DNA from 3 places in the Bradyrhizobium sp. AUGA SZCCT0105 genome. Region 1 is predicted to be linked to each of the others. Evidence: riboswitches for the same ligand, from Rfam matches in the RefSeq annotation. Region 1 holds a riboswitch; each other region holds the start of a gene.
The links. A riboswitch is a leader RNA that binds a small molecule or an ion and turns the genes downstream of it on or off. The one in region 1 is predicted to bind cobalamin.
Positions count from the first base shown of each region.

Region 2: linked by a shared signal. The riboswitch ahead of JQ573_RS20850 (TonB-dependent receptor) and the one ahead of JQ573_RS08390 (DUF1636 domain-containing protein) in region 1 are both predicted to bind cobalamin.
Region 3: linked by a shared signal. The riboswitch ahead of JQ573_RS32060 (TonB-dependent siderophore receptor) and the one ahead of JQ573_RS08390 (DUF1636 domain-containing protein) in region 1 are both predicted to bind cobalamin.

Region 1 covers NZ_JAFCMK010000001.1:1,851,805-1,862,113, reverse strand. Annotated here, with positions in the region: gene cobN (cobaltochelatase subunit CobN) at 1-3,001, opposite strand, end outside; gene cobW (cobalamin biosynthesis protein CobW) at 3,001-4,035, opposite strand; gene JQ573_RS08390 (DUF1636 domain-containing protein) at 4,032-4,406, opposite strand; cobalamin riboswitch at 4,499-4,715, opposite strand; gene cobO (cob(I)yrinic acid a,c-diamide adenosyltransferase) at 4,752-5,405, shown strand; gene JQ573_RS08380 (cobyric acid synthase) at 5,417-6,865, shown strand; gene cobD (threonine-phosphate decarboxylase CobD) at 6,862-7,827, opposite strand; gene cbiB (adenosylcobinamide-phosphate synthase CbiB) at 7,839-8,780, opposite strand; gene cobU (bifunctional adenosylcobinamide kinase/adenosylcobinamide-phosphate guanylyltransferase) at 8,931-9,434, shown strand; gene bluB (5,6-dimethylbenzimidazole synthase) at 9,467-10,099, shown strand; gene JQ573_RS08355 (hypothetical protein) at 10,077-10,309, shown strand, end outside.
Region 2 covers NZ_JAFCMK010000004.1:271,747-282,055, reverse strand. Annotated here, with positions in the region: gene JQ573_RS20870 (MBL fold metallo-hydrolase) at 1-155, shown strand, start outside; gene JQ573_RS20865 (ABC transporter substrate-binding protein) at 333-1,163, opposite strand; gene JQ573_RS20860 (ABC transporter ATP-binding protein) at 1,169-1,942, opposite strand; gene JQ573_RS20855 (iron ABC transporter permease) at 1,939-2,982, opposite strand; cobalamin riboswitch at 3,095-3,293, shown strand; gene JQ573_RS20850 (TonB-dependent receptor) at 3,474-5,705, shown strand; gene JQ573_RS20845 (hypothetical protein) at 5,818-5,991, shown strand; gene JQ573_RS20840 (hypothetical protein) at 6,157-7,404, opposite strand; gene JQ573_RS20835 (MFS transporter) at 7,629-8,861, shown strand; gene JQ573_RS20830 (CYTH and CHAD domain-containing protein) at 8,932-10,309, opposite strand, start outside.
Region 3 covers NZ_JAFCMK010000008.1:218,356-228,664, forward strand. Annotated here, with positions in the region: gene JQ573_RS32035 (filamentous hemagglutinin family protein) at 1-771, opposite strand, end outside; gene JQ573_RS32040 (FecR family protein) at 967-1,947, opposite strand; gene JQ573_RS32045 (RNA polymerase sigma factor) at 2,010-2,552, opposite strand; gene JQ573_RS32050 (STN domain-containing protein) at 2,549-3,169, opposite strand; gene JQ573_RS32055 (PepSY domain-containing protein) at 3,404-4,888, opposite strand; gene JQ573_RS32060 (TonB-dependent siderophore receptor) at 4,891-7,170, opposite strand; cobalamin riboswitch at 7,276-7,472, opposite strand; gene JQ573_RS32065 (GTP-binding protein) at 7,702-8,631, opposite strand; gene JQ573_RS32070 (amidohydrolase family protein) at 8,633-10,123, opposite strand; gene JQ573_RS32075 (hypothetical protein) at 10,278-10,309, opposite strand, start outside.

The DNA of each region.
Region 1 (10,309 bases):
CACCACGGAAGCCATGGCGCATCATGCCCGCGATCCACGCGGGATTGGCGGCGCGCGCCCGCACCACAAGCGAGATTTCCTCGGTCAACGACCGCGCATGCGGCTGATCCGGCCGGGTCGCATCAAGGTGATAGAGCGACGGGGCTTTTGTACCAAGCCGCCGCGCCGCTGCGGCGATGCCTGCCTCATGCGCGGCATAGTCCGCCGCCAGCAGCAAATCGGTCTCCGGCAAGTCCTGGGTGTGGACGAAGCTGTCGGCAGAGGCGAGCCGTGCCTCGATGCCGGCGCGGTCGAGCCGTATCTCGCCATCGGATGCGATGGCCCAGGACGATGCCGACAGCCAGGCTTCGCCGGCCGCGTCGCGCGCCTCCTCCGTGAAGACGTCCGGGACAGACGCGATGCCGGCGCCATAGTGTCCGGGACGAGGCCCGAACACGCGCGAGACGCGCTGCCGGTAAGGATTCTCGTCGCTCTCCTCGCTGCGTTCGGACAACGCCTCGGTCGCAGCTTCGAACAACTGCGCAAGCCCCGAGAAGACGTCGCGGAACAGCCCCGACACGCGCAGCGTCACGTCGATCCGCGGACGGCCAAGCTCTGCCGGTGCGATGATGACGTAGCCCGACACCCGGCACGATCCATGATCCCAGCGCGGCGCGATGCCGGCGAGATGCAGCGCCATCGCAAAGTCCTCGCCGGCGGTGCGCATCGTCGACGATCCCCAGAGATCGACGACCAGCCCTTTCGGCCAGTCGCCGTGATCCTGCAAGTGACGGCGCAGCAGCTCTTCGGCGAGCTTCACGCCCTGCGCATGCGCCGACGGCGTCGGCACCGCGCGCGGATCGACTGCAAACAGATTGCGTCCGGTCGGCAGCACGTCGCTTCGCCCGCGATAGGGTGAGCCCGACGGTCCCGGCGCAACACGCCGGCCCGCGAGCGCATCGCGCAACGCTGCCCTCTCCGCCTCGCCGCAGGCACCCTGCCCGAACACATGCAGGCCGTCGCCGAACTGGCTTTCCTTGAGATCGCAGACGAAACGATCGATCTGCGGAATGGCTTCGGCCGCCGAGACCGACGCCGCGAGACCGAGATCGTCCTCCAGCCCGGCGGTGCGCGCTTCTTCGCGGATCGCAGCGATCAGGCGCTGCCGCCGCGCCGGATCGAGGCCGTCCGCAGTCGAATATTCATCGAGCAACCGCTCGAGCCTGCGCAAGCCCTCCGGCACCGCCGCCTGCGCCAGCGGTGGCGGCAGATGGCCGATCGTCATGGCACCGATCCGGCGCTTGGCCTGCGCCGCCTCGCCGGGGTCATTGACGATGAAGGGATAGACAACGGGCAGATCGCCGATCAGCGCTTCCGGCCAGCATGCGGATGACAGCGCAACCGACTTGCCGGGCAGCCACTCCAGCGTTCCATGCGCGCCCATGTGAACGACGACATCGATGTCCTGCTGCCTGAGCCAGAGATAGAACGCGACATAGGCATGGCGCGGCGTGCGCGAGAGATCGTGATAGTCGGCATCGCGTTGACCGACATCACCACGTTCCGGCTGAACCGCGATGATCGACTTACCGCTCTGGATCGCCGAGAAATGAAATGCGCCGTCACGGCAGTCGGTGTCATCCTCCGGCTCGCCCCATACGCGCGCAAGATCATCCTGGAGCTGCTGCGGAAAGTTCAAGATCGCCGCGCGATATTCGGCCACGTCCCATGTCAGCTTCCGGTGCAGCAGTACGCCCCCCAGCGACTCCACCGGCGCGAGATCAAAGCCCGCAGTCGCAAGATCGGCCAGCAACGTCTCCACCGAGGCAAGCGCATCGAGGCCGACGGCATGCGCAATCTGATGCGGACGACCGGGATAGTTCGAGAGCACGACCGCAAGCTGTTTGTCTCCGGCGCGCTTGCCGGCAAGCCGATGCCAGGCTGCCACACGCGCGGCGACCGCGGCGACGCGCTCGGCATCCGGCCGATGCGCAAGATGCGCGAATTGCAGATCGGGATCGCGCTCACCGGGCGATTTGAAGCTCACAACGCCCGTGAACAGGCGACCGTCGACCTCCGGCAGCACCACATGCATCGCGAGATCGCCGGGCGACAGACCGCGCAGCGACAAGGCCCAATCCTCCCGCCGCGCCGTCGACAGAGCGACCTGGAACACCGGGCACGATGCGGCATCGAACGGCGTTGTGCCGTCGTCACCCGCCGCAGAGAACGCGGTTACATTGACGATGGCGGCCGGCGAGCATTGCGCGAACTGAGCGCGCAGCCAGTCGGCCACGCCCGCCGCCTTCAACGAGGTGACGAACACGCCGTGGGCATCGAATCCCTTTTCGCGCAAGGCCTCGATCAGCGCATCGACCGGCGCCGTGTCGCCCGCCGCCAGATAGGAGCGATAAAAAGTCACCAGCATAAGCGGCCGGCCATCCGATGCCGGCAGTGCCATGACGGCACCGTGCCGCGAATCGTAGACGCCGATCTCGGGAAGATCGATCTCGCCGACGACCGGCCCGGCATAAAGGCCGGACGCCAGCGCCAGTTGCGCGATCACGGCCTGCGCGGCAACGGGGCCGCCCTTGTCGCACAGCACCTTCAGACGGCGCAGCGTCGAGACCGGCAGGGTCGAGAATTCATCCAGCCGCAGATCGTCGCGGCCATCCGCCGGCAGCACCACCAGAGCGATGCCGCGTTCCTTCGCCAAACGATGCACCGCGGCCACCCCGTATGACCAATAGGGTTCGCCGCCGATCAGCCGCACCAGGATGCCGCGCGCCTGCGACAGCGTCCGCTCGATATAGGTATCGACCGACAGCGGGTGGCGCAGCTCCGCAAGATTGGCGAGCCGCAGCGACGGCAACGCGGCGCGACCCCGCCGCCAGCCGGCCGCGAACGCGGCGAGATCGCTGTCGGAAAACGACAACACCACGAGATCGGCCGGATCCTGGCCGAGGTCCCTTGGCGTCGCGGTCTCCTCAAGGCCGCGGCTCTCGTGGAAGACGACGTGCATCAGACACCTAGTCGCGCCCTGATCGCGGCTTCGTCGATGTCGCCGTGTTCGCCGATCACGACGAGCTTTGACTGCCGCGCCCGCGCGCCCCAGGGCATGTCGAACTGATGCCTGACCCGCTCGCCGACCGATTGCACCAGCAACCGCATCGGCTTGCCTTCGACCGCGATGTAGCCCTTGGCGCGCAGCACGTTCTGCTCGCGCGCCAGCCCCTTGATCGACGCGATCAGCGCATCGACATCCGCGATCTCCGGAAGATCGATCACCACGGAATTGAAGTCGTTGTGCTCGTGTTCGTCCTCACCGTCATGGTGGGACGGCCGCGACGCGAGGTCGTCCTCTGCCGCAGCTTCGAGGCCCAGGATCACGCGGGCGTCGATCGCGCCGTCGACGATGGGCAACATCGGCACCTCGCGCGGCATCTCGGCCGAGATCAGCGCCTTGGCCGCTTTGATCCCCTCGGCTCCGGCGAGATCGGCCTTGGTCAGCAATACGATATCGGCGCAGGCGATCTGGTCCTCGAACACTTCGGACAGCGGCGTCTCGTGGTCGAGATTCTCATCTGCCGCGCGCTGCGCATCCACCGCGGCCGGGTCAGGCGCAAAGCGACCCGCGGCAACGGCCTCCGCATCGGCCAGCGCGATCACGCCGTCGACCGTGATCCGCGAGCGGATCTCCGGCCAGTCGAACGCCTTCAGCAACGGCTTCGGCAGCGCGAGGCCGGATGTCTCGATCACGATATGATCGGGTCTCACAGGGCGCGCGAGCAACTGCTCCATCGCCGGGATAAAATCGTCGGCGACAGTGCAGCAGATGCAACCATTGGCGAGCTCGACAATATTCTCGGTCGGGCAATTGGCGTCCGCACACGACTTCAGGATGTCGCCGTCGACGCCCTCGCTGCCGAATTCGTTCACCAGCACCGCGAGCTTCTTGCCGTTGGCATTCCGGATCAGATGCTGGATCAGCGTCGTCTTGCCGGACCCGAGAAAGCCGGTCACGACGGTGACCGGAACCTTGGCGAGCGTCATCATTCTGCGGCCTCCGGCACGATGGCGATGGGTGGGATGCGGGCAAGCGATTGCTTGCGGAAGATTTCGGGACGGCTGCGCCACGGCACGATGCCGTCAGGCGCCGCGGCATAGGCAGAGGCGCCGGCGATCACATCCTTGGCATGATCAGCGGACAGGCGGCCGTACACATAGGACCACCGCCCCGGCGCGCTGAGCGCGACCGAGCAGCCCTGGCTGCAGGCCGACAGGCATTCGACCGGAACCAGATTGACGTCATCGGGCACACCGGCCTCAACAAGCGCGGCATGCAGGCGCGCACCGGGCGCGAGCTCGCCTTCGGCGAGCGTCTGGCCGGCGCGGCACGTGATACAGACATGAAGTGTAACGCTCATCGCCCTTCCTGGATTGACTGCGGGAAGCGATGAGGCACACGAACCTGACGTGAACAGGCTCGTTCCCCGTCGCGGAACACCCCGTCCGCCGGTCTCAAACACATCGCGTCGGCAGGTCTCCCGGCTTGCGGAGTAGGATTTCTCCCTTGATGCCCACCTTCCCGACTCCATCAGGGAATCAGTGGCTTGGGCATCTCTCCGGTCACGGTCGCGGGGGCGGCTGCGCTTTGGGCAAACCCAGCGGTCTGAGCCCTATCGCATTCCCTCTTCGCCTGTCGTAGGACAGGAACCAACGCGGGGTCACCATTCGGCCTAGCCTCGCACTTGTCAAGCCGAAGGAACGTGATGATTTCTGATGGAAACGACGCTGAAGATCGCGACGTCGGCACCGACCCTTCATTGGATGCGCGCCACGCGGCCAAAATGGCGAAAAAGAAGGTCGCCCGCGACAAGATCATGGCGACCAAGAGCGGTGAAAAGGGCTTGATCATCGTTCATACCGGCGCCGGCAAAGGAAAATCCTCCTCCGCCTTCGGCATGATCGTGCGCTGCGTGGCGCACGGCTTTCCCTGCGCCGTGGTGCAATTCATCAAGGGCGCCTGGGATACCGGCGAGCGCCGCCTGCTCACCGGGCATTTCGGCGATCTCTGTCAATTCCATGCGATGGGCGAAGGTTTTACCTGGGAGACGCAGGATCGCGCCCGCGACATCGCGGCAGCGCAAGCCGGCTGGGAAAAGGCCAAGCAGCTGATCGCGGATCCGAGCCTGCGGATGGTCGTGCTCGACGAGATCAACATCGCGCTTCGGTATGACTATCTGGCGATCGCCGATGTCGTCGATTTCCTGACCACGTCGAAGCCGCCGATGACGCATGTCGTGCTCACCGGGCGCAACGCTAAGGACGAATTGATCGAGATCGCCGATCTCGTCACCGAGATGACGTTGGTCAAGCACCCCTTCCGGTCCGGCATCAAGGCCCAGCCGGGCGTCGAGTTCTGACAGACATCACCATGGCGCGCGCATTGATGATCCAGGGAGCCGGCTCGGACGTGGGCAAGTCGCTCATCGTCGCCGGCCTTGCGCGTGCCGCAAGACGGCGCGGCCTGCGCGTGCTCCCGTTCAAGCCGCAGAACATGTCCAACAACGCCGCCGTGACCGTCGACGGCGGCGAGATCGGCCGCGCGCAAGCCTTGCAGGCGCTTGCCGCCGGCGTCGAGCCGCACACCGACATGAACCCGGTGCTGCTGAAGCCGGAGACCGACGTCGGCGCGCAGGTCATCGTGCACGGCAAGCGGATCGCGACCGCACGCGCGCGCGAATATGCCGCCATGAAGCCATCGCTGATGGGCGCGGTGCTGGAGAGCTTTGGGCGCCTGAAGGCGCGCGCCGACCTGGTGCTGGTCGAAGGCGCCGGCAGTCCTGCCGAGGTCAATCTGCGCAAGTCAGACATCGCCAATATGGGCTTTGCGCGCAGGGCCGACGTGCCCGTAGTCTTGGTCGGCGACATCGATCGCGGCGGCGTGATCGCGCAGCTCGTCGGCATCCAGGCTGTGATCGATCCTGATGATACTGCGATGATCCAGGGCTTTGTCATCAACAAGTTCCGCGGCGATCCGACGCTGTTCGACGACGGCTACCGCCTGATCGAAGCCCGGACCGCGTGGCGCGGCTTCGGCGTGCTGCCCTGGTTCGCTCGCGCCGGTGAGTTACCTGCCGAAGATGCGCTCGGGCTCGGCGAGGCGCGCAAGCCCGGCCAGTGCAAGATCGCGTTTCTGGCGCTGTCGCGGATCGCTAACTTCGACGACCTCGATCCGCTGAAGCTCGAACCCGGCGTCGATCTCGTGATGGTGCGGCCGGGTGAAGCCATTCCGGGCGACGCGAAGCTCGTCATCCTGCCCGGCTCGAAATCGACCCGCGGCGATCTTGCCTTCCTGCGTGCGCAAGGCTGGGACATCGACCTGCTGGCGCATCATCGCCGCGGCGGCCACATCCTCGGCCTGTGCGGCGGATACCAGATGCTTGGGCAAAGCGTCGCCGATCCTGACGGGATCGAGGGGCTCGCCGGCGAAACGCCTGGCCTCGGGCTGCTCGATGTCACGACGACCATGACCGAACAGAAGACGCTGACCCGCGTCAACGCGGTGCACGCTGCGACCCATCAACCGATCAGCGCCTACGAAATCCACATCGGGCGCACCGACGGGCCGGATCGCGCACGGCCATTTGCATCGCTTGACGGCGCGCCGGAAGGTGCCATGTCGAGCGATGGGCGCGTTCACGGCAGCTATCTGCACGGCCTGTTCGCCTCGGACGGATTTCGCAAGGCGTTTCTTGCGCAGCTCGATATCCCCGTTGCGGATCAGCCGTACGGCGCCAGGGTCGAGAGCGCGCTCGACGCGCTTGCCGAGCACATCGAGACCCATCTTGATGTCGAGGGCCTGCTCGCGCTGGCGCGCTAAGCGGATAGTGCGGCAGAAAGGCGTGACCAGTCGGTCTCGCTGCCCGGCAAGCCCAAGCGCAGCCATCCCGGCTTTTGCTGGAAAACCCGCGACCAGATCTGCGCGCGGGCAAGCTTCTCCTGCGCGGCCAACGCGTCGCCGGTGTCGAAGAGACGGAACAGCGGCGTGCCGCCGAGCAGCGTCCAGCCCTGCGATCGCGCCGCCGTATCGAGCCTGCGGCAATCATCCGCGAGCCGGGCAATCGTCGCCTTTGCCCAGTCGCGATCGAGCAAGGCGCGCCGCCCGATTGCGATCGCGGCCCCCGAAACCGGCCATGGCCCCGCCATCGCCGCAAGCGCAGCGATATCCGGCTCGCTGCCGATCGCGAAGCCGAGCCGCAGACCCGCAAGTCCGTAGAACTTGCCGAATGAGCGCAGGATCAGGAGCCCCGGCTGTCCGGCCGCTCCTGCAAGCGACAGGTCAGGTACCGCGTCCGCAAAACTCTCGTCAATCACGACCCGGCCAACGCGCGGCAGCAGCGCAAGCAGTTCGCGCCGATCGTGACGCCGTCCATCAGGGTTGTTCGGATTGACGACGACGGCAAGATCAGCGCCTGCGAGCGCCGCAAGATCGAACACCTCGGCAACGTCCCAACCGGCGGCCGACAATATCCCCGCATACTCATTGTAGGTGGGCGCAAGAATCCGGGCTCGCCCGCGCGGCGCCAGATGCGGCAGCAACTGAATCGCGGCCTGCGCCCCGCCCATCGACGCGATCGGCGCGTCGGTCCCGTAGGCCTGCCGCGCGGCGTTGTGCAGCGACTCGATTTCGGATCGCGACGGCAACGCGCCCCATTGGCGCGGCTCGACATCGACGCCAGGATACGGCACCCGATTGATCCCCGTCGACAGGTCGATCCAGTCTTCCGCGGCGCCGCCGAAGCGCTGCTGGGCGACGTCGAGATTTCCGCCGTGCTCACGCATGCGCCGCTCCTTCACGCCAGCGCCAGGGCCACGAACGCCGCGGCCAGCAGCATCATGGCGTAACGATAGAGCTTCAGCCCGGTGAGGACATCAGCGGCAGCCGGATCGCGCGCCCCCTCGTTCAGCCAGGGCTCGTTCGCGATGCTGCCGTGATAGATGCGGGGCCCGCTGAGCCGCACACCGAGCGCGCCGGCCATCGCAGCTTCCGGCCAGCCGGCATTCGGCGAGCGATGGCGGCGCGCATCGCGCAACATGCAGGACCACGCCCGCGAGAAGCGCGGGGCAAGCAGCACGAACAGCAAGCCGGTCAGCCGCGCCGGAATCAGATTGGCGAGATCGTCGATCCGGGCGGCGGCCCAGCCGAACGCCTCGTGCCGCTCGGTGCGATGGCCGATCATCGAGTCCAGCGTGTTGATTGCCTTGTAGCCAAGGATTCCCGGCAGGCCGAACAGAGCACCCCAGAACACCGGCGCCACGATGCCGTCGGATGCATTCTCGGCAAGGCTCTCGATGGTCGCGCGCGCGATGCCGGCGTCGTCGAGCGTTGCGGGATCACGACCGACAATCTGCGCGACCGCCGAACGCGCGGCCGCGATGTCGCCGGACGCAAGCGGATGTGCCACCGCGGCGACATGATCATGCAGCGAGCGCAGCGCCACCAGCGGCCACGCCAGCACACCGACGAGGACGACGCGGACCCATCCGGATGCGAGCGTGGACTGAACCGCCCAACCCAGCGCCGTCGCCAGCGCGATCACCAGGATGGCCGCCGCGACACCGGCGATGCGCCGAAACGCCGGCGGATCGGAGGCCCGGTTCCAGGCGGTATCGACGAGATGGATCAGCCGGCCGAGCCAGGTCACGGGATGGCCGATGCGGGCAAACAGCCAAGCCGGCCAGCCGATCAAGGCGTCCACAGCCATCGCCACCGCCATCGCTCCCGCAAAACCCACGCACCTCTCCTCAACCGCGATCCCCCTGATGCGCAAGACGTCGGCCGAGTGCAAGCCCTCCGGGGCGGATTTCGGCTTTGTCTTTTACCGCGATTGGTGGTTAGAGCGTTTTCGAGGCGAGGCGGATACCGGTTCGCGACAGGAGTCCATATGGCCGTCATTCTGATCACCGGTGGAGCCCGGTCCGGAAAAAGCCGCCGCGCCGAACTGCGCGCGCGCAGCTTTCCAGGTCAACCGGTCTATGTTGCGACCGCCGAGGCGCTCGACTCGGAAATGGATGAGCGCATCGCCAAGCATCGTGCGCGCCGCGGCAGCGACTGGATCGAGCGCGAGGTGCCGCTCGATCTCGTGGAGGCGCTGGCCGAGACCGATGGCGGCGGCGCAAGGCTGGTCGATTGCCTGACGCTGTGGCTGTCCAACCTGCTGCATGCGGAGCGCGATTGGTCGCAGGAAGTTGCGCGGCTGGCGGACGCGCTGGCGCGCCAGCACAGCCCGGTCATCATGGTCACCAATGAGGTTGGCCTCGGCATCGTGCCCGACAACGCACTGGCGCGGACTTTCCGCGACGCCGCAGGACTCATGAACCAGAGCATTGCCGGTGCGGCGGACGAGGTCGAATTCGTCGTTTCGGGCCTGCCGATGAAGCTGAAATGAGCAACCCGACCGATCCCGCCAACGGCCCCGCGATGGTCTCGTTCGACGATGCGTTTCGCCGGCAACTGCACGAACTTTTTGTGTGGCGGCGCGACGTGCGCCGCTTCCGGTCCGAGCCGCTGCCTGATGGTACGATCGAGCGGCTGATCGAGATCGCCTGCCTCTCGCCTTCGGTCGGGTTGAGCCAGCCCTGGCGGTTCGTCATTGTCGACGATGCGGCGCGGCGCCGCGCTGTCATCGAGGACTTCAAGACCTGCAACGCCGACGCGCTGCGTTCCTATTCCGGTGAGCGTGCAGCCAAATATGCCGCATTGAAACTTTCAGGCCTTGAAGAGGCGCCCGGCCATCTCGCCGTGTTCGCCGAGAAGAGCGACCAGATCGGCTCCGGTCTCGGCCGCGCGACGATGCCGGAGACGACAGAATATTCCGTGGTGGCTGCGATCTGCTCGATGTGGCTGGCTGCGCGCGCGGAAGGCATCGGGCTCGGCTGGGTCTCGATCTTCACTCCAGGCCGCGTTCACGAGATTCTGGAAATACCCGATACGTGGAAATTCATCGGCTACCTCTGTATCGGTTACCCCCAGGCGGAATGCGACCGTCCAGAGCTCGAGCAGGCCAAGTGGGAATCGCGGCGAGGTCCGGATGAATTCACCATCCGGCGCTGACCAATCTCCGACCGGCAGCGGCGCCTCGAACAGCGCTGCCCACTGGCGCGCCGACATCGCCTCCCTGGTTTTTCCGCTCCCGGAGCACGGCGCCATCTGTGCGGTACATCGGGGCGCGTTTCGAACATTGCTTGGCGCCGACCCGACGCCGGACGGCTGCATCGGTTATTTCGCACGGTTTGAAGACGCGTTCAGGGCCGCGGCGCGCTC
Region 2 (10,309 bases), on a different contig from region 1:
CGACCGGCCGCCGCGTCGTGTTCTTCTGCGCCTTCGGTGAGCGCTCGGCGATGGCCGTAGCCGCCGCGAAGAAAGCAGGGCTGGCGAACACCGCCCATATCGAAGGCGGCATCGATGCGTGGAAGAAGGCCGGCGGGCCGGTGGTGATGGGGTAAGCCGTTAGCCGCGCACAATTTCTATCACCGTCACCCTGAGGTGCGAGCGAAGCGAGCCTCGAAGGGCGACGGCCCCGCTCCCTCCGCGAACATTTGGAGATATCCGGGCCGTGCATCCTTCGAGGCTCGCTTCGCTCGCACCTCAGGATGACGGAACGTAGATCGCGGGCACATCAACTACCGCGCCACGCGCTTGAGTTCTTCCGTCAGCCGATCCAACGCATCCGCCAGCATCACGCCGCCGCACACCGTGAGCCGCTCCGGCAGCACGATCCGCTTGTCGGCCGGATAGAAGCGCTCCAGCGCCGGATGCAGCAGGAAGGCGCGGCCCTCATCCTCGGCGCGATCGCCCGCCTCCGACACCAGGATGAAATCCGGCCGCAGCTTTACAATTACCTCCAGCGAGGCAAATCCACCTGCGCCGACGCCGAGTTCGCCGGCCGCGTTGGTGAGGCCGGTTGCCGTCAGCAGCGAGCTGATCAGGCTGCTGTCACCGGGGACAAAGCCGCGGCGCTCCACCGGCAGCACCCGATAGTGATGACCATCCGCCACCGCCCGGGCCCGCGCGATCGCCGCATCGAGGCGCGAGATCTCGGCCTCTGCGCGATCCGGATGCCGCACGACATCGCCCATCGCGCGGATCTGATCTTTTACCTCGTCCAGCGTGCGCGGCACCGTGAGTTCGACGAGGTGCAATCCGTTGGCCTTCAGGAGATCGCGCGTCGCGCGCTTGTCGAACAGGCTGACCACGACGCGGTCGGGCTTGAGCAGCAGTACGTCCTCGGCCTCGCCGGACAGAAGTGGATAGTTTCGCGCCTGCTCGGCGGCCCAGGATTGCCAGGCATCACGGGAAAAGCGGCTGAGGCCCAGGATCTGGTCCGGGTCGACCAGCGACAGCACGAGCTGGTCGCTGCAGACATTCATCGAGACGATGCGCGGTCCGGCGGCGGACGCGGCAGCGCACAAGATCAGCCATGCCGCTGCGGCCATCGCTGCGAGACGCTGCATCCTCATCAGACATCCGCCCATGGCACGATGACGGCCTCGCGCTGAAATTCGGCGCGGTAGGCGCTGACGCGGAACACGCTAGCCAGCACGCTCTCGGACAGCGCTTCAGCGGGCGCGCCTTGCGCCGCCAGCCGCCCGTCCGACAGCACCAGCACGTGATCGGCAAAGCGCGCGGCAAGCCCGAGATCGTGCGTTACCACGATGACGAGCACGCCGGTGTCGGCGACGTTGCGCAGCTTCTGCATCACGTCGATCTGATGACGCGGATCGAGCGAGGCGGTTGGCTCGTCGGCGAGAATCACCGGCGCTTCGACCGCCAGCACCCGGGCCAGCGCGACGCGGCTGCGCTCGCCGCCGGAGAGCTCGGTGACGCGGCGATCGCCGAATTCGGTGACGTCGACCGCCTGCATCGCCCGCAGCACCGCCTCGATATCCCTCGGCGACAGCCGCGCCGGATCGGTCGCGCCATGCGGATAGCGACCGAGCGCCACGATATCGCGCGCCGGCAGCGGCCAGTGCACCGTGTGCCCCTGCGGCAGATACGCAAAGCGCTTCGCGCGATCGCGCAGCGACAGCGAGGCCAGCGCGTCGCCGTCGATCCTGATGTCGCCACCGGATGGAATTAGTCCAGCGAGCGCGCGCAGCAGCGTGGTCTTGCCGGCGCCGTTCGGGCCGACCAGCGCGACCAGATGGCCCGCTTCCAGCGACAGCGAGACATCGTGCAGCACCTTGCGGCTGCCGAGAGAAGCGTTGAGAGCGGTGGCGGAGAGTAGCGTCATGCCACGCCTCCGCCGAGCGCGCGGCGTTCGCGCATGATCAGATAGAGGAAGAACGGCACGCCGATGATCGAGGTCAGCACGCCGACCTTGATATCCGACGTCGAGGGGATGATGCGCACCGCGATATCGGCGGCGAGCAGCAGCGCCGAACCGGTGAGCGCGCTCGGCACCAGGAGCCGCGCCGGATCGTGACCGATCAGGGGGCGCATCAGATGCGGCGCGACGAGGCCAATGAAGCCGATCGTGCCGGTAACGGCGACCGCGCCGCCGACACCGAGCGCCACGCCCGTGATCACAAGCAACCTTAGCCGTCCGACATCGACGCCGAGGCTCTGCGCCGCCTCCTCGCCGAGCGTCAGCGCGCGGAACGCGTTCGCCTGGCTGAGCAGGACGGCAGCGCCCGCGATGATGAAGGGCAGCGCCAGCGCCACGTGCTGGAAGCTGCGGTCCTCCAGCGAACCGAGCAGCCAGAATGCGATCTCCAGCACCACGAACGGATTGCTGGAGAGATTCATCACCAGCGCCGTCGCAGCTCCCGCAAAGCTCGAGATCGCGAGTCCCGCGAGGATCAGAATCAGCAGCCCGGCATTGCGGCCGGCGATCGCAAGCAGCGCGAACACTGAACCGAACGCGGCGATGATCGCCACCACCGGCAGTGCATAGGAACGCACATCGGCCACGCCCAGCGCGATCACCAGCACTGCACCGAATGCCGCCGATTGCGGCGCGCCGAACAGCGACGGCGAGGCCAGCGGATTGCGCAGCAGGCCCTGCAGCGCTGCGCCCGATAGCCCGAGAATACCGCCGATCGCGAATGCCAGAATGGTGCGCGGCAGCCGGATCTCGCGCACGATCACCTGCGCCACGTCGCTGCCGCCGCCGAACAGCGCCTCGATCACCGCAAGCGGCGACAGCCGCACCGGCCCGATGCCGAGCGAGAGCACCAGCAGCAGCACCACGAGCGCGAGCAGCGCCGCGGTGGCGCCCCACCGGCGCCGCGCCGCGACCTCGGCCGCCAAGGCAAAATCCTGCACGCTCATTGGATCCATGCTCTTACAGCGATCGCCGTGGCAGACAAGCGACACTCAACAAAAACCGTGGCCACCTGGCAGCCGCCCGACCTCCGCCGGATTGACTTTGCTGCCCAGCCGAACCCTAGATGAACATGACGGTTCTTTCATGAGATGAAAAGGGAATGCGGTGCGGGGAAACTTCCCCAACGCCGCGGCTGCCCCCGCAACTGTATGCGGTGAATCCTTCGTCACAGGCCACTGGGAATCTCGGTCCTGGGAAGGCGACGAAGGGTAACGACCCGCGAGCCAGGAGACCTGCCGTCAGCCGTGGTCACACGCGAAGATGCCGGTCGGGGAGTACAGGCATGAGCTTCACTTGAGGCTGCAAGCAGCTGAGCCTGCGAGCACGATGGTGAGACTGGTTCGCGGTGACGTGCCACTGACGTTACCGAGGTCTCACTTAGATGTTCTCCAACTCTTCCTCCCGGCGCCGCCGCGCGCTTCTGCTCGCGTCGACGATGATCGCGCCGACAATCGTTCTCTCGACCGCACGGGCGCAGCAGGTGCCCTCTCCCAATCAGCTGCCGGCCATCGAAATCACCAAGCCGGGCGACCAGAATTTTACGCGCGCCAAGCCGGCCGCTGACGAAGCGCCGGCGCCGCGCCGCCCGGCGCCGGGCACCGCGCAAGGCAACAATGTGGGCAGCGGAGCAGGATCGAACACGACAGGGACCGGACTGGCCACCGGAACGGGCGGCACCGGAACGGGCGGCACCGGTGGCGGCGGCCGCCAGTTCGCCGGCATCGTCGGCTCTTCCTCGACGGTGATCACGGCCGACGACATCGCGCATTCGCCGGTGCCGTCGCTGCCCGAGATTCTCGCGCAGGCGCCGGGCGTGCAGCTGCAATCGCTTTATGGCGGCCCGAACGGCGCCAAGACCGCGGTCGACCTGCGCGGCTTCGGCGCATTCGCCTCCGACAATACCCTGTTCCTGCTCAACGGCCGCCGCCTCAACGACGTCGACAAGGCCGGCTTCGATCTCACCACGATCCCGCTCGATTCGATCGAACGCATCGAGATCACGCGCGGCAACAGCGGCGCGGTTCTCTACGGCGACAACGCGGTAGGCGGCGTGGTCAACATCATCACCAAGACCGGCGCCGGCGGTCCGCCGGCCACGATCCGGGCCGAAGGCGGCTTCGGCTCGTTCAACACCCGCATGGCCGCGGTGTCCGCGGCACTCAATTCCGGACCGTGGTCGACCTCGTTCTACGGCAACGGCATCAAGTCCGACGGCTACCGCGTCAACAACGCGCTCGACCAGCGCAACGCCGTCGGCAACGTCAACTACACGACATCGGATCTCACCGCCTTCCTCACCGTCACCGGCAGCGACCAGAAGCTCGGCCTGCCCGGCGGACGGCTGGTCGATCCGTCGATCGGCGTCAACGAGCTGCTCACCGACCGCCGCGGCGCGGCGACGCCGTTCGACTACGCCAATCAGCAAACCGCCAGCGTCACTGCCGGCTTCACCAAGACGCTGATGAACGGCGTCGACCTCATCGTCGATGGCGGCTGGCGCCAGCGCGAGACGCAAAGCGGCTTCTTCGGCACCGTGCCGACGATCAGCTTCGCCTCGACCTACAATGATGCCGCGCTGCAGACCTGGTCGATCACGCCGCGCCTCAGCGTCAAGAACGTCATGCTCGGGATGCCGTCCACGATCCTGACCGGCATCGACTATTACGATTCGACGTTCCGCGAGGCACGCGGCGCCTATCAGGGCGTCGATCCCTACCACATCTACAATATCGAGCAGCAGACCGTCGCCGGGTACTGGCAGCACACGATCGGCCTGCTGCCGACGACCGACTTCTCCTACGGCGCGCGCGTCCAGAACACGAGCGTGTCGGCACGCGACCGCTACGATCCGAATGCACCGTTTGCGTTCGACACGCAGGCGGCGCCGCTCGACAGCAACGAGACCCAATACGCGCTGCATATCGGCGCCGAGCATCGCTTCACCGAGACCTTCTCGGTGTTCGGCCGCGCCGCGCGCGCATTCCGCACGCCCGATGTCGACGAGCGCGTCGCATCGGGTCCGTCATTCGACCCGCTGACCTTCGCCCCGATCCCGCAGAACTTCCAGCTCAAGACCCAGACGTCGCAGGACGTCGAGGGCGGCTTCCGCGTCAAGACCAACCTGTTTCAGGTGCAGACCAGCCTCTATCTGATGGATCTCGAGAACGAGATCCATTTCAACCCGTTGTTGTTCTACAACGTCAACCTCGACCCCACCCGCCGCTACGGCTCGGAGACCAGCGCCTCGCTCAAGGTCAGCGACACCGTGACGTTGCGCGGCGGCATGGCGATCACCCGCGCCGTGTTCCGCGAAGGCATATGGGCCGGCAACGACGTTCCGCTGGTGTCGCGCTATACCGGCAATCTCGGCGTGACCTGGAACATCTGGCAGAACTATCTGGTGTTCGATGCCACGGTGCGGGCCTGGAGCTCGCGCATCATGGACAACGACCAGGCCAACACCCAGAACCGGATTCCTGGCAACGCCACCGCCGATCTGAAGCTCAGCGGGCAAGTTGACCGCTTCTTCTGGTCGCTCAGCGTGAACAATCTGTTCAACGCGCTGTACTACGACTACGCCATCGCGAGCTCGTTCACGGCCGGCCGCTTCTCGGCCTATCCGCTGCCCGGCCGCACCTACATGGTCAAGGCGGGCGCGACGTTCTAGGGCATGATGGTCGTGGCGGGTGTGACCCGGCCGCGCCATCTCCTCACGTTACAAGCACCGACGAACTGGGGTAGAATTCCGGCTGCTGATTTGACCCGCGCAGGGGAAACGCATGGCCAAGGCCGGAAAGAAGAGCAAGGGCAGCGGCAAGATCGACGACAAGACCGACGACAAGTCGAAAAAGCCTCCGCCGCCCGCGGCACCACAGGACGACGATTATTACGAGGACGGCGACATCGCCACGCCGAAGGTCGATCGCTACGGCAATGATGACGAGCCGTTGTGAGGGATGAGCGATATCCATCCCCACGTCGTCCCGGCGAAAGCTGGGACCCATAACCACAGGGTCGGGTTGTTGAAACACGCTGTGGCCCAGCGATGCACAACAATCGCCAGCGGTGGTTATGGGTCCCGGGTCGCGCTTCGCTTGCCCGGGACGACGAGAATGGGGTTAGCAGAAATCCTTAGCCTCGATCTTCCTGATACTCGCGCGATCGAGCAGATGCGCGCCAAAGCCACCGCGCGCCAGCGATGAGGCGATCGGCGGCGATGCCAGTAGCAGCACTGTCGTCATCGCCAGCGGCACGGCACTGAGCCAATCGAGCCGCACCGGCGTCAACTCCTCGCTGCTTCCCCGATAGAGACCCTCGCCCGCGGCGATGCGGCCGCATTCCCTGATCAGGTCGCGCCGCGTGCCGTCGCGCGATGCGCTGCCGAGCAGCGCCTGCATCGCGAGATGCGTCCGCACCCCGGCACGGCTCTCGGCCAGCGGCGCCGGTGTCTCGCCGAGCGAGACGCGCAGCAGCAGGTCGACCAGATCGGTGCCCGACCGGTACGCGTTGACAGGTTCGACCAGCCGCGGATTGCAGTCGATCAACAGCGGCGTTGCGCTGTCGAGCGGCATGATGACGTCGACCGAGAGCGCGCCGTGCCAGCCGAGATGCGCGCCGATGGTCTCGAGCGCGGCGCGGATCGCCGGCCGGCTCACGCTCTCCTTGATCGCCTCGCCGCCGCCGACGCCGGCCGCGATCTGCCGGTAGGCGTGGAAGCCAGTCAGCGTACCGCGGCAGAACACCGACTGGGCCTTCTCGACCGTGCCGGTAATGAGATCCTGCGCCAGCACCTCGCCGGCAAAGTCACCGGCGGATTCGAGATCATAGAGCGCGCGATTGAGATCACCTGCATCGCGCACGAACCAGACGCCGCGGCTGGCGGTGCCGACCGATGTCTTGACCACGGATGGAAACCGCACCGCCTCGCGCAGTCCGTCGGCCGAGCGCACGATCCGGGTCGGCGGCTGCGGCAGGCCGAGTTGGTCGAGCAGCCGGCTGAAGCCAGCCTTGCTGTGCACCGCGCGATAGCTGTCGAAATCCGGCAGCGCCAGGCCGGTCCGCGATGTCAGCCGCGCCGCGGCGCGGGCGAACAAGAAGCCCTGCTCGTGGGTCGGCAGCAGCACATCGAAATGCCGCGACGCCAACAGCCGCTCGACGAAGCGGAGGAAGCCGGCCGGATCTGACCGCAGCGGCGGACAATGATGGTATTTGCGGACAAAGCGGGAATAACGCGCCAGGCACCAGCGCGAGGGGTCACAGATCTCGACGTGATGGCCGGCCAGCCCCAGGATCGTGATCGCCTCGCGGCCGGAGGTGCTGGAGCCCTCTGACACAAGCACCCGGAGCGGCTTTTTGGCGTCGATCATGGCCGATCATCACCGCAGGACCACACTTTGTCGCCGCCTTTAATGCCGCATGTGTCGATCCGGCACGCCCGCGCCGGGGGCAGCCATGCGCCCGCGTTCATGGACAATTAGCGGCCAGCCTTTATTTTCTGCCGGCCCTGCCGGGCTTTTTTTTGACGCGTTTTCGTCACGCGAACCGGTACCCACTTCGCTCGAAAACGCTTTGGAATTGGGGCTTCACTGACATGGTCGACATTCTGGCCGCACCGCAGCAAGCGAAAGCCGACAGCGCGCTGCGCACGCTGACGGGGATTTCGGTCGCCCACTGGGTCAGCCATTTCCATATCTTCGTGCTGCCGATGCTGTTCCCGTTCCTGAAGCAGCAGCTCGGCGTCGGCTATGTCGAACTCGGTTTCGCGCTGACGGCGTTTGCGGTGGTGTCGGGCCTGACCCAAGCGCCGATCGGCTACCTCGCCGACCATATCGGCGCGCGCAAGATCCTGCTGATCGGGCTGACCATCGGCGGCTGCGCGCTGATCGGGCTCGGACTGCATCTGAGCTATACGTCGCTGATCGTCTGTGCCGTGGCGCTTGGCCTCGCCAACAGCGTCTATCATCCGGCTGACTACGCGATCCTCTCGGCCCATATGGACGAGGCGCGGATGGGCCGCGCCTTCTCGATCCACACCTTTGCCGGCTTCCTCGGCGGCGCGGTGGCGCCTGCGATCATGGCGGCGCTGGTCGCCTCGATCGGCGGCCCCGGCGCGCTGATCGTGGCCGGCGCGGTCGGCCCGCTGGTGGCGCTGTTCCTGATCGTGCTCGGCATTCCCGATGCCGGCGCCAACAAGAACAAGCCGAAGGACGACGCGGCAGCGAAGGCCAGCGTGATCACGCCGGCGCTGATGGTGCTGACGGCGTTCTTCACGCTGCTCAGCCTGTCGACCTCGGGCATCAACAATTTCGGCGTGGTCGCGCTGATGGGCGGCTACGGCGCGTCGTTCTCGACCGCCAACATCGCGCTCACCGCGTTCCTCGGCGCCAGCGCGGCGGGCGTGCTCGCCGGCGGCTATCTCGCCGACTGGACCCACCGCCACAGCCAACTCGCCGCGGCCTGCTTCGCGGTCAATGCCGTGCTGGTGCTGCTGATTGCGCTGATGAACCTGCCGCCGGTCGCGCTGACCCTCGCGATGGGGCTTGCCGGGTTCCTCGGCGGCGTGATCGCGCCGTCCCGCGACATGATGGTGCGCAACGCCGCGCCTCCCGGTGCCGCCGGCCGCGCCTTCGGCATCGTCTCCACCGGCTTCAACTTCGGCGGCATCGTCAGCCCGCTGCTGTTCGGCTGGATCATGGACCAGCACATGCCGCACTGGGTGTTCGGCGCCTCGGCGGTCTTCATGGTGCTGACCGTGCTGCTTGCGTTGGTCACCGAGCGCAAGCCGCAGGCCTCTGCACTTGCGATCCAGGCGCAGCCCCGTTAGGGCACGCTTGCTCCAAACCGCATCGAGCGTTCGTCCAAGGAAGACGCGACGATCCACGCTGCTGCCGAACTCACCGGCCCCAGAATGCGGGCGTCGTCTTGAACCGCCGCCAGCTCTTGCGCAGCGCTTTCGCCACCGCGATCTGATCGCGGGCCAGCCAGCCGGCCATCGCGCCGATGCCGAGGTGAAGCGCAGGCTGGTCGTCCTGCGCGATGGTGTGGAGCAACACGCGCGTGCTGCCGATGTCGCAGACCCGCCCCAGACTGGTCTGCAGCCCGGCGAGCCGCTTCACGTAGCGCTTCGCCGGCGCGTGGGCCGCATAGAGCGGCAGGAAGAACTCCGCCGCATAGCGCAACTTCTTGAGGTTGATCCTGAGATTGTGCTGTGCGTGGATATCGAGCCGCCGGAAGCGCGCACCTCGCTTCAATGTCTTGCGATGCAATCGTTCCAGAATTTGATCGGCGAGCACCGGCATTGGCTGCGACAGCACAGCCAGCGCTTCGCTGTCGATCTCGTTGCGCCAACCGCGGCGTTCCACCAAATGCCCGAGCGAGAGCAGGAAACGGCTGCATCGGGGGTCAGCCAGGACGCTTTGCAAGGTCCCGTAGCTCGATTTCCGTTGCTGTTGAACTGCCTGGCGGAGGCCATCCAGATCGATATCCGGAACCGCGCTGACCAGGCGGTTGATCGTCGTCTCGGCGAACACGTCCCAATCCCGGGCCTTGCCGAGTTGCCGCATCAGCCATTTTGCTTCGCTGTTGATCGCCAGGAATGCCGGCGATGGAATGTCGCGCCGGAACAGCGCGCAGATCGTCCGCAAGCGTCGCAAGGCCACGCGCATCTGGTGCACGCCTTCGGGGTCCGATCCCTGCTCGGCCACCGCGTGATTTCTCAAAAGATGGTGCCAGCAGGAGCCCACCAACAGCGCGATGACGTCGTCGACCGCAAGCTCCGCGGTGATGCCTGGCAACTCGGCCTTCGCTGCCGACGGTGCGACATCGAACGCGAGCGCGTAGCCGCGTTCCGCCTTGCTGCGCGTGCCGATCTGCAGCGGTGCTGCATCGAGCAACTGGGTTCCGAGATCGAACAGGACGCCGGCATTGCCGCTCTTCAGTTCAAGCTCGATTTCCGACAGCACCTCCCGGCGCGCGTCGGCCTCGATCGTGCCCTCGTCGAATGCGATCTCAACCGACGCATCGGGCAGATCGAGCTGCCGCGCGTGGCGGCGCACTTTTGTCGCGAACACCGGCACCAGTGCAACGTTGCTCAGCGCCGCCACGGGATCGCCGATCTCGTCGGCGGGGAACCGCGCCAGATCAGGGGCGATGCCTTCAACCGCCGCCTCCCATTGGCGTCGCATCAGGGGCTGCGCGCCATTCGGCGCAAGCTTCAGCGTCTGGACGAAGGTCTTGCCGCTGCGTCGCACGCGCAGCGACATGCCATGCTGA
Region 3 (10,309 bases), on a different contig from region 1:
GAATTGGCTGTCGGCGATATTGGCGCTTGACGCGATCAGCGAGCCGACATTGATCTGGCTCGCGCCACCGAAAATGATGCCGTTCTGGTTGATCACCAGCACCTGCCCCGGCGCGGTGATGCGGCCGAGGATCTGGCTCGGTCCGGCATTGCCCACCACGCGATTGAGCGCGGTCCAGTTGCTGGCCTGCTGGTTGAAGTTGAGCGTGGTCTGGCTGCCGACGTTGAAGCTCTGCCAGTTGAGGATCGCCTGCGGCGCGGTCTGATTGACGGTGACCGTGGTCTGGCCACCGCTTGCGGCCTGGCTCGGCAGGGCGGCACCTTGCCAAAGGCTCGAACCGGGCACAGCGCCCGGCGCAACCTGAAGCCCGCCCGGCGCGAGGCCGTTCGGCACCGCCACCTGCGGCAACGTGGCCGATCGCTGCGAGGCGGCAGCTGCGTTGCGTGCGGCGGACTGCGCGGCCTGCAACGCCTGGATGGCCTGTGTCGCCCGCGTCAGCGCGCTCTGGCTTTGCCTCGCGACGTCAGTGGCCTGCTGGGCCGCGGCAGCTGCGGCATCGCTGGCGATCGCCGGCGCCGAGTTCGTCGTCGCGAAATTGCCGAATGGACGCGCGGATGTGCCCTCAAGCCCGCTCAGCAGCAGCGCCAGCGTGCTCGTTCCGGCGAGCAGCATGGAGCGGGATGCCCATCCGATCCGCTGCCGCGACGGAAGCGGCACGACCCGACGCGGATCGAGGCGAGGATGGCGGGCAACGCGCTGACGAGACGGCATAGGGTGTCCCCTGGGAACAACGGACGGAAAGATGCGCAGATCGGATCCGCGCAGGTGCTCGTCACACGGCTTGACCGTATGCCGGGCTTCTCGTCTCCAAGGACGCCATTTGATCGGCGGGACCGAACGACAAAATCATGGGCTGCATCACAATTCCAGCGCAGACATGATGCGCGCTTTCACGGCCGCCCGATATCAGCTCAGCAGCACGATGCCGCCGGGCAGATGTCGCGCCTTCGCGCCGAAGATTTGCTGGAACATGGTCAGGATGCCATCGACATTGTCGATCCGGAACCGGCCGTTGACGAGACGGCGTTCCAATTCCGCGTTCGTCACCATGACCTTGCCCGACCGGTAACGATTGATCTCCGTCACGACGTTGCCGAGCGGAGCATCATGAAAGATCAGCATTCCGTCGCGCCAGGCTGTCACCTCGGCGGGATCGACCGACATGGGCGCCGCGAGACCAAGCGCTGCATAGCTGACCTGTTGCCCCGCATGCAGCGCCGCGACGGAGCTGTGGCGGGTGACCCGGACCTCACCATCGAGACACGTCACGCAGGTGCTGCGCGGCTCATGACGGACGTTGAACTGCGCCTGACGCGCGCTCATCTCGCCGTCGCCGGCCACCACGCGCACCTCGCGGCTCGCGGAGGCCGCCGCGATCACGGCTTCCCCGGTCAGGATCTCGATGCGATCCTGGCTGCTGTCGCCCGACTGAACATTGACGCTGGTTCCGGTGTTCAGCGTCACCTTGACACCGCCATCGATCGTGAGCTTGCGCTGCTCGCCGGCGGCGGTGCGATAGTCCGCCATCACATCCTGCAGCGACGGCCACAGCTGCATCGGTGGCGACACCACGAGATAGGCGGCGGCCGACGTCGCCAGCGCGCCTCCGAGCATCGCCCGCCGCGTCATGCGCGGCTGCCGCCGGACGTCCGCCGGCATGGAATCGCCGCGCCGCTTCAACAGGTTGGCGCCGGCCGGGCCGAGCTGATCCCAGAGCAGGCTGGCCTGCGCCAGCGCCTCCGAATGGGCGCTGCTCTGGCTTCCCCAATGCCGGGTTTCCTCGATGTCCCGCCGGGTAGCCTGCCCCGAACCAAGCCGCTGGACGCGCGCAAGCGCCTCGCTCTCGATCGCGGTCAGCTCCTCCGACGGTTCGTCGCTACGTGTCATCGATCGGGCGTTTCTCTTGGCAGCACGTCCATCCAAATACGCAACACTCTGACGCTCTCCTATCAGGACGTTTCCCGCGGTGCCGGACCGAAACGCCTTGTGACCTTTTTATTAAAGCGCTTGGCGCAATGCTCGAGCGCAGCTTTCAGCTCAAGCTCCACCAGACGCTGCGAAACCCCGAGACGCGCGGCGATTTCCCGGAGCGGCGTGCCCTCCAGGCGGGATGCGAGCAGGATCGTCCGGCGGCGCGGCGTGAGTTCCTCAAGCACCTGCTCCAGATGCGCAATCTGTTCCCGCGATTCGACCTCGCGTTCCGGGCCGGGCGCCGCGTCGGCGATCTCAAGCATCGGCTGCACCTCGAACCGCTTGAGGCGGCGCGTCTCCTGGCGCTCGCGACTGATCGCAAGATTGAGCGCGCTGCGCAGCAGATAGCCGATCGGGCTGTCCACCACGCCCGAGCCGTTCTTGTCGCGAAGGTGCAGCCACGTCTCGTGAAGGGTTTCGCGGGCTCTTTCGTCGCCGAGACGCCGCGCGAGGCGGCGGCGAAGCTCGTCGTAGCGCTCGACGAGCACCTGCCGAAGCGTGGTCGAAGTGGTTTCCGTCATCGCGCGACCAGTCCCGGGCGCCTTGGGTCACGCGCGGCACAGTCGCCGGTCTCGGAAGGCGGCCGCGGCGAAACCGCCATCATGACCGGCTGCGGCATGTCCGGAGGCGGCGGCCGGCCGATCACGACAGCACGCAACAGGGCGGCGATCGCCTGGTCACGCGCGCTGTCATCGGTCGAGCCGAGCAGCTGGGGCTGCAGCACCTCGCCGGCATGCCCGATCCAGAACCTGAACTTGATCCGATAGCCGCCCGGCGCGGTCAGCGCGGACCGGCAGAATGCCTCCTCGACGCTGCTCTGGACGGCCGCAAGATACGGCATGAAGCCACGCATCGACGCCGTCTGCGGCGCAGTGGCCGCAGGCACAATCGTGAAGGCGTTCGCCGCGGCATAGACTGCAACCAGACCGGTTCCCTCGAGCAGGAGCTGCAACGCCATGTCGGGCGTCATCGATCCCTTGACGGCCTGTGCGCGGCGTCCCCCAGCCAGTGTGGCGTCGTAAACGACCTGAAGACCGGTGACCGCGCTGTAGGCATCGAGCGCGGAGACCAGAGGCTGGCTGCCAATATCGAAGTCGACCGTTGCCGGCGTCCGAATTGATTCAAGGCTTGCGGCCATCGTTACCGTCTGGATATTCCCGGCAACGAGAGTGCCTATGACCAGGCCAAGAAAGCGCTGCCACATCCGATCATGCTTCGAGCGCAGCCCGATCTTCCGACCCATTGAACAAAGTGCATGAGGCGCCGCCTTGATCCTCAAGCCCAGCCGAACAGCACGATCTATCGGTGATCGATAGAGCTGTTCGTCAAACCCCGCGGCAGGCGCAACATAGAAACAGATTGTGACAATCTGCTAACAAGGGCGGAGACCTCGCGCCGGCCGCACCTTGCGCCGTCGCAGCCTGCGCCAGCCGATCACGATACCGCTGATCGAGACGATGGTGCCGACCGCCGACAGCAGCCACACCACGACATCGCGCGCCGGCCAGATGCGCAGCAGCAGCGGGAAGTCCAGGCTGTGCAGCGCGTTGAACAGCCAGCGGTAGGACCGGCGGCTGTCGTCGCTGCGATCGAGAATCTCGGCGGTGACCGGAGAGATGTGCAGCCAGGTATGGGCGAGATCGTCGAAGGCGATCCGCAGCACCGGAAGCTCGCGCGCTTGGTGCAGCGTGTACCAGTAGGCGTCCGGTTCATCGAGCTGTCGCGCCGATATCATCGCAGCTTTCGGCATCGCGCGCCGGGCGGCCGCGATGATCTCGTCCTGCGAGAGCGTCACGGGCGCACCGGTCAAGGGATCGGCGAGGCTGCGACGGCCGCCGCTAGCGTCGAGCACGATCAGGGGATGTCCGCCGATCCAGACGAAGCGCGCCTCCACCGCCGATACCTGCGGCGGCGACTGCAAGTGAGCGACGATATCGGGCGCATCGTGGCGGCTGTAGCCAACCGCGATCTCGCGCGTGAGGCCGCGGCCGGAGAAGGCGCCGCCGGGATTGAGCGACAGCCAGCCGCTGAACATCCAGGTGAAGACGAAGATGCCGCCGACGAGGCCGGCGATATGATGCCAGGCCATCCAGCCGCGATAGGGCGAGACGGCGCCATCAGCGTAACGGCGCGTCAGCCGCAGGCGCAAAATGCCGATCCAGAAGCCGGTGACCGCGACGACGAGGCAGGTGCCCGAGATCCACAGCACCACGTCCCGCCACACCGGACCATCCTTGCGCAGCACGGTCGGATAGATCCAGTGCGGGATTGAGCCGAGCCAGTTCCAGATACGTTCCTGCCGCGTGGTGTCGAGCGCGATCTCACCGCTGCGCGACGAGACATAAAGTTCGGTGCCATCGGCGTCGCCGAGACCGATCAAATAGAGCGGCCGCAGCGGATCGAAGCGCGCAGTGACCGACCATTGATCGCGCGTCACCGTGTCGAGCAATTGCGGACGCACCGCGTGCGGATGATGGCGTGCAATGGCCAGTGCCTGACCCGGCGTGATCCGGTCGATGACGCTGCCGTCGATCGCCGAAATGGTGACGGCGCCCCCGTTCCATCCGGTCACGCGATAGACCGGAACGTCGTCCAGCATCGAGAGCCGGAGATCGCGTGGATAATGTTCCGTGCCCGCGATCGCCATCGCACGATCAGGTGCGATCTGTACCTTGCCCCAAACGATGCCAGGGAGCGCAGAGAGGCGCTCGTCGTCAGTGAGGCGCGGAAACGCCACGTACATCATGACGAGGCCAGAGATGAACCACATCGCGAAGAAGAGACACGTCGCAATGCCGATCCAGCGATGGACGACATAAAGCCATCGCCGCGCTCGCCGGATCAGAGCGTTGCGCATGGTCAGAACTTCACGTTGACGGACAATTCGGCGGTGCGCGGCATGCCGAGCAGCCACTGCCCCGTCCCGTTCGAGGTCACCGCGTAGACCTTGTCGAACAGATTGTAGACGCGGAACGCAACCGTGGTGCGATCATCGGGCTTCCACCTGATGCCGCCATTGACCACATTGTAGCCCGGCCGCAGCTGGGTGTTGGCGAGATCGGAGTACATCGCGCCGACGATCTGCACGCCGCTATAAACCGACCAGTTCGGCGCGAAGTCCCAGGTCAGCCAGACGTTCGAGACCTGCTGCGGAACGTTGACCGGAACATTGCCGTTGTAGCTGACGACCTTGCCGCCGACCACCTGGCTGTTGTTGTCGTATCGGGCACGCAGCAGCGCAAGATTGGCGTCGACGCGCCAGCCATCGTTCAGCGCGAGCCCGATCGATCCTTCGACCCCGCGTGATGATTGTTGGCCGATCTGCAGTGCCAGGCCGGCAGTGGGATTGCTGGGATCGGGAATGGTCAGGCCGGTCTTGACGATCTCGTACCCTGCCAGCGTCCACTCGCCGCGGCCGCCCCAGAACGACTGCTTGACGCCGATCTCGGTCTGCTTGCCGGTCGCGAGCTGGAAGGTTTTTTGCGAGGTCGACAGCGAGATCAAATTGCTGACCGGATCGAAGCCGACCGCGTACTGACCATAGAACGCGAGGTTCTTGATCGGCTCGTACACCAACCCGGTTCGCCAGCTGGTGCCCGACAGCGTCGTTTCAAAACTGTTCGCCGGCGTCTTGTAGTCGGTGCGATCGACCTCGGGACGATCGTACCGGACGCCGGTGACGAGCGACAATTGATCGGTCAGCGACAGACGATCTTCGGCAAACAGCGCGTATTGATTGACGATCGCGTTGAAGCCCGGCGTCGTCGCCGTGGTCGTCGCGAAAAACGATCCGGGATCGAACACGTAAGGATTGACCGACGACGCGCCGCCATAGGGCGAGTTGTTGGTGTGGGCGAAGTCGATCCGGTTGACGTCGAACCCGGCAACGAACTGGTTCGCGAGCCCGAGGACGTGACCGCTGAAGGTCGCATCCATCCGGTTGCCGAGCTGCTTCTGGTCGTGGAAGATCTCGATGTAGCTGGAGCGGTCGATCAGCTGGGTCTTCGGGTTCCAGGTGTAGTTTTCGATATCGCGCCAGTGCCGCTCGCTGGTCAGGTAATACAGCGTGTTGTTGATCTTGATGCCGTCGGCGACGTCCCACTCGGTCTTGAGCTGGGTCCAGCTGTCCTGGTAGCGAATTGCGCTGTCCAATGCGTTGTAGTTCTTGAAGCGCAGCGCGTCCTGAATCGAGCCGTTGATCAGCGGCGTGCCGAAATAGCGCGACGGGCTGCGGTCGCCATAATCCTCTGACAGCGTGAAGGCGAGATTGTCCGATGCCTGCACCCGCACGGCGGCGGAGACCACCGCATTCGAGGTCTTGTCGCGATCGACCCAGCCGTCCGATATGTTGCCGGTGGCGTTGATGCGGTAGGACACATTGGGACTGATCGGACCGGTGCTGTCCACCGACAGCCGTCGCGTCATGTTGCTGTCGAGCGAGACCTCGGCCTCGTTATAGGGCATGCCCTGCGGCTTCTTCGGAACGACGTTGATGACGCCGCCAATCGCGCCTTCGCCATACAGCACCGAGGCCGGGCCACGCAGCACCTCGACCCGCTGGGTCGACCAGGTGTCGTAGGGGAACGTCAGGGTGCCCGAGCCGATATAGAAGCGTGTGCCGTCATACAGCGTCATCACCGAGTTGCTGCCGGCAAAGCCGCGGGTGCTGAACGACAGGCCGCCATTGCCGGGCGCCGGCGTCGCGATGAACCCGGCCGCGTTCTGGGTGACGGCATCGAGCACATTATGCTGACCGCGCTCGGCGATGGTCTGCGACGAGATGATCTCGACGCTGGCCGGCGTCTGCAGCGGCGTCAAATTGAGGCGACTGCCGGTGCCTCCCTGTGTGGTGGCGTTGAGCGTCGGCGATGCCGATCCCGAAGCGCCCGACGCTGCAGCACGGGGCGCGCCAGCGGTTACCGCCGTTGCAGGTCTGGCGCGCGGCCGCGACGACGTCGCCGAGTTGCGGCTTCGCGCCGCAGGCTTGGGCTTTGCGGATGTCGAGGGTGCGACCTCGATCGGATCGAGCGTGGTGGGTGGAGATGTTTGTGCCGAACCTTCAGCCGGCAGCAGCAGCGATGACAGGGAGCAAACGAGACCGAGGCGCCAACGGCGCGCGGCGGGAGTTGACGGAGACATGGAAAGACTCGCGGTAACGTGGCACGTCACCGCGAACGCGGACTGGCGCATTGCCCCAGAGGCAGTGCTCCGATCCCACCAGGACGCCCCCGCCCGATGTGCTCGCGTGTGACCACGACTGACGGCAGGTCTCCTGGCTCACGGGTCATCGCCTGTCGACGCCTTCCCGGGCGGAGTGGCCCAGTGGCAAATTGACGAAAGGCTCGCCGTTTACAGTTGCGGGGACAGCTGCGGCATTGGGGTTACCCTCGCACCGCATTCCCTTTTGATCCCCGAAGGGAACCGTCGAGCGAAACGATAGGTGGTGCGGGATGGGCTGTCAATTCGATGCGATTGTCGCACACATGCTTTGCGGGATGATGCTGCGGCGATGACACAGCCCGGCCACATCTACTGCTGACGCGGAGAGGTAACCCGTCATCCTGAGGAGCGCGGAACGCGCGTCTCGAAGGATGCGCGGCCCGGCTGGTGGCCGTCGACCCTTCGAGACGCGCTTCGCGCTCCTCAGGGTGACGGAAACGTAAGCTCACATCACCCTGCTTCGACACATCCCTGCATCACCTCATCGATCTCGGCCCGCGACAGCGCGCCCATCTCGGCGATGAACACGACTCGCGTGCGTGGCACGCCGGGCGCCGGCACGCCGCCGGCAGCCAGTGTCGCGCGTCCGCCGGCGAGTTGAAATACCGTCAGCCGTCCCGGCTGCTCCACCGTCTCGAACAATCCCTTCGCCCGCGCCAGCTTCGGCGCCAGTCTGCCGATCGCCTGCTGCAAGCGCGGCAACGCTACCTTCCGCTCCGAGGTCCAGCTCAGCGTCTCGAACCGATCGGACGTCGGCCGTCGCGGCGCGGTCTCGCGCAGCGTCGGCACATGATCGAGATCGGCCGGAAACACCAGCTCGGCCGGCACCTCGCCATGCAGGGCAGCAACGATGACCGCAGCCGGACGCACTGTCCGCACGGCATCGCGGATCGCCGCGCACGCGGCTGCATCGGCCAGATCGACTTTGCTCAGCGCCACCACATCGGCCGCGCGCAGCTGCGAGCGCAGCAGCGCATCGTTCAGCATCGCCACCGGCTGCGTCGCGTCGACCACGCACAGCACGGTCTCCAGCGGCGCCTCCTTCCAGATCACCGGATCCATCAGGTTGCGCACGATGTCGGCGGGATCGGCGATCCCGCTGGTCTCGATCACGATGAATTCGGGACGCGGATCACGCCGCAGCAAGGTTGCGAGCGTGCGCAGCAGATCGCCTTCCAGCGTGCAGCAGATGCAGCCATTGCTCAGGCTGACCACGCCGTCGCTGGCGCCGGCAATCAGCTCCGCGTCGATATTGATCGCGCCGAAATCGTTGACCACGGCGGCGATGCGCCGGCCTTGCGCATGCGCCAGCAGATGGTTCACGACCGTGGTCTTGCCCGCCCCGAGAAAACCCGCGACCAGCAGGATCGGGACCGCCACATCAGCCCCCAGTGACCGGCCGGCGCACCGGCCGGCCCGGCCGTGCCGCGACGTCGAGCACGCCATCATTGATCAGCGGCTGACCGCTGACCACGAGATGCCGCACGCCTTCCGCCGGGCGGTTCATCGCGGAGAAGGTCGCGCGATCGCTGAGCGTCTCGAAGTCGAACACCACGACGTCGGCGTCGGCGCCGACCTGCAACCTGCCCTTGGCGCGCATCGCCGGCGTGCTCGCGGACAGGATTTCCGCCGGGATCAGCGCGCATTTGCGGATGCCCTCGAGCAGCGACACCTTCCTGCGCTCGCGCACCCATTCGCGGATGAAGCGGGTGAAGCAGCCGGCTGAACGCGGATGCGAGGTGGCATCGTCAGGCAGCGGCCAGGCGTCGCCGGTGTAGGGGCGGCCATCCGACAGCGTCCACGGCATCGCGTCGGACGCAATCGCACCGCCCGGATACAGCACTGCCATGTCGAGCAGGTCGCGATGATGCTGATTGTTCTCGATATCGAGCACGTGCCACAGCACCAGCGTCGAGGGTTCCGCGGCCTGCGCCGCCAGCAGCTCCTCGCGGCTGCCGAAGCGGTGACCGTCGGTCACTCGCTGCACCGAATCATAGCCGAGGCCGTTACGCTCCTCGAATTTCGGATCGCTGAAGAAGGTCGCCGCCAGCACGGTCGAGCCGGTGCCGTAGGGATAGGCCTCCACCGTGATCGGCAGGCCCTGCGCCTGCGCCTTGGCGATCAGCGCAACACAGCGCTCGATGTCCGTCTTGCTCGACGAGTTGAAATGGCAGATGTGCATGTGTGCGCCGGTGGCGCCGGCATAGCCGATCAGGCGGATATAGGCCTCGGCCGCGCTCTCGGGATCGATGCGCGACATGTAGGCGACGTGGGTGAAGGTCGGCACCGCATGATCCGCGGCGAGCTGGCACACCGCGGTGAGTTCCTGCACGCCGGCGCCGGGCGCATAGGCGTTGAGAATACCGATGCCGATGCCACCCTCATTCAGTGCGGTGGCAAGGCGCGCGAGGATACCGCCGACCTCGCCCTCGGTCGCCACGTTCTCGATCCAGCGGCGATCGCGCATCGCTGCGCCGAACGATTCCAGCGAGCTTTCCGAATTCGAACCGGTCATCGCGCCGATCCGCGCGAACGCCCAGTTGGCCGCGGCGCCGTAGTTCAGCACCCGCCCCTTCTCGGCCTGCCGCTTGTACCAGGATGCCACCGGCAGCACGCCGGCCTCGAGGTCGAGCGATGTCGTCACCCCGTCGAACGCCTGCATGCGATCGGCCGGTATGGTCTGGCCATGCGCGTGCAGGTCGATGAAGCCGGGAGCGACCACGAGCCCGCTGGCGTCGATCTGCCGCTCCGCGCCGCCGAGCCCGGTGCCGACCGCGGCGATCTTGCCGTCGACGACGGCGACGTCGCCGATCGCGTCCATCCCGCTGGCCGGATCCACCACCCGGCCGCCGCTGATCACCAAACCACCCATCTCGCCACTCCCCGCATTGTCCGACACCGACCGGTCTCTTTTCGAGCACAGAGAAGCGCATCGCACTCATCGCAGCAACCCGGCAAGGGGTCGTGGCGACATGTTCTGGCGGAATATCCGCCGCGCCGTGATGGCGATTGCAGAGAGCCCCTCCCTACGTTCCGGTTGCACGCCGCGATGGCAGGC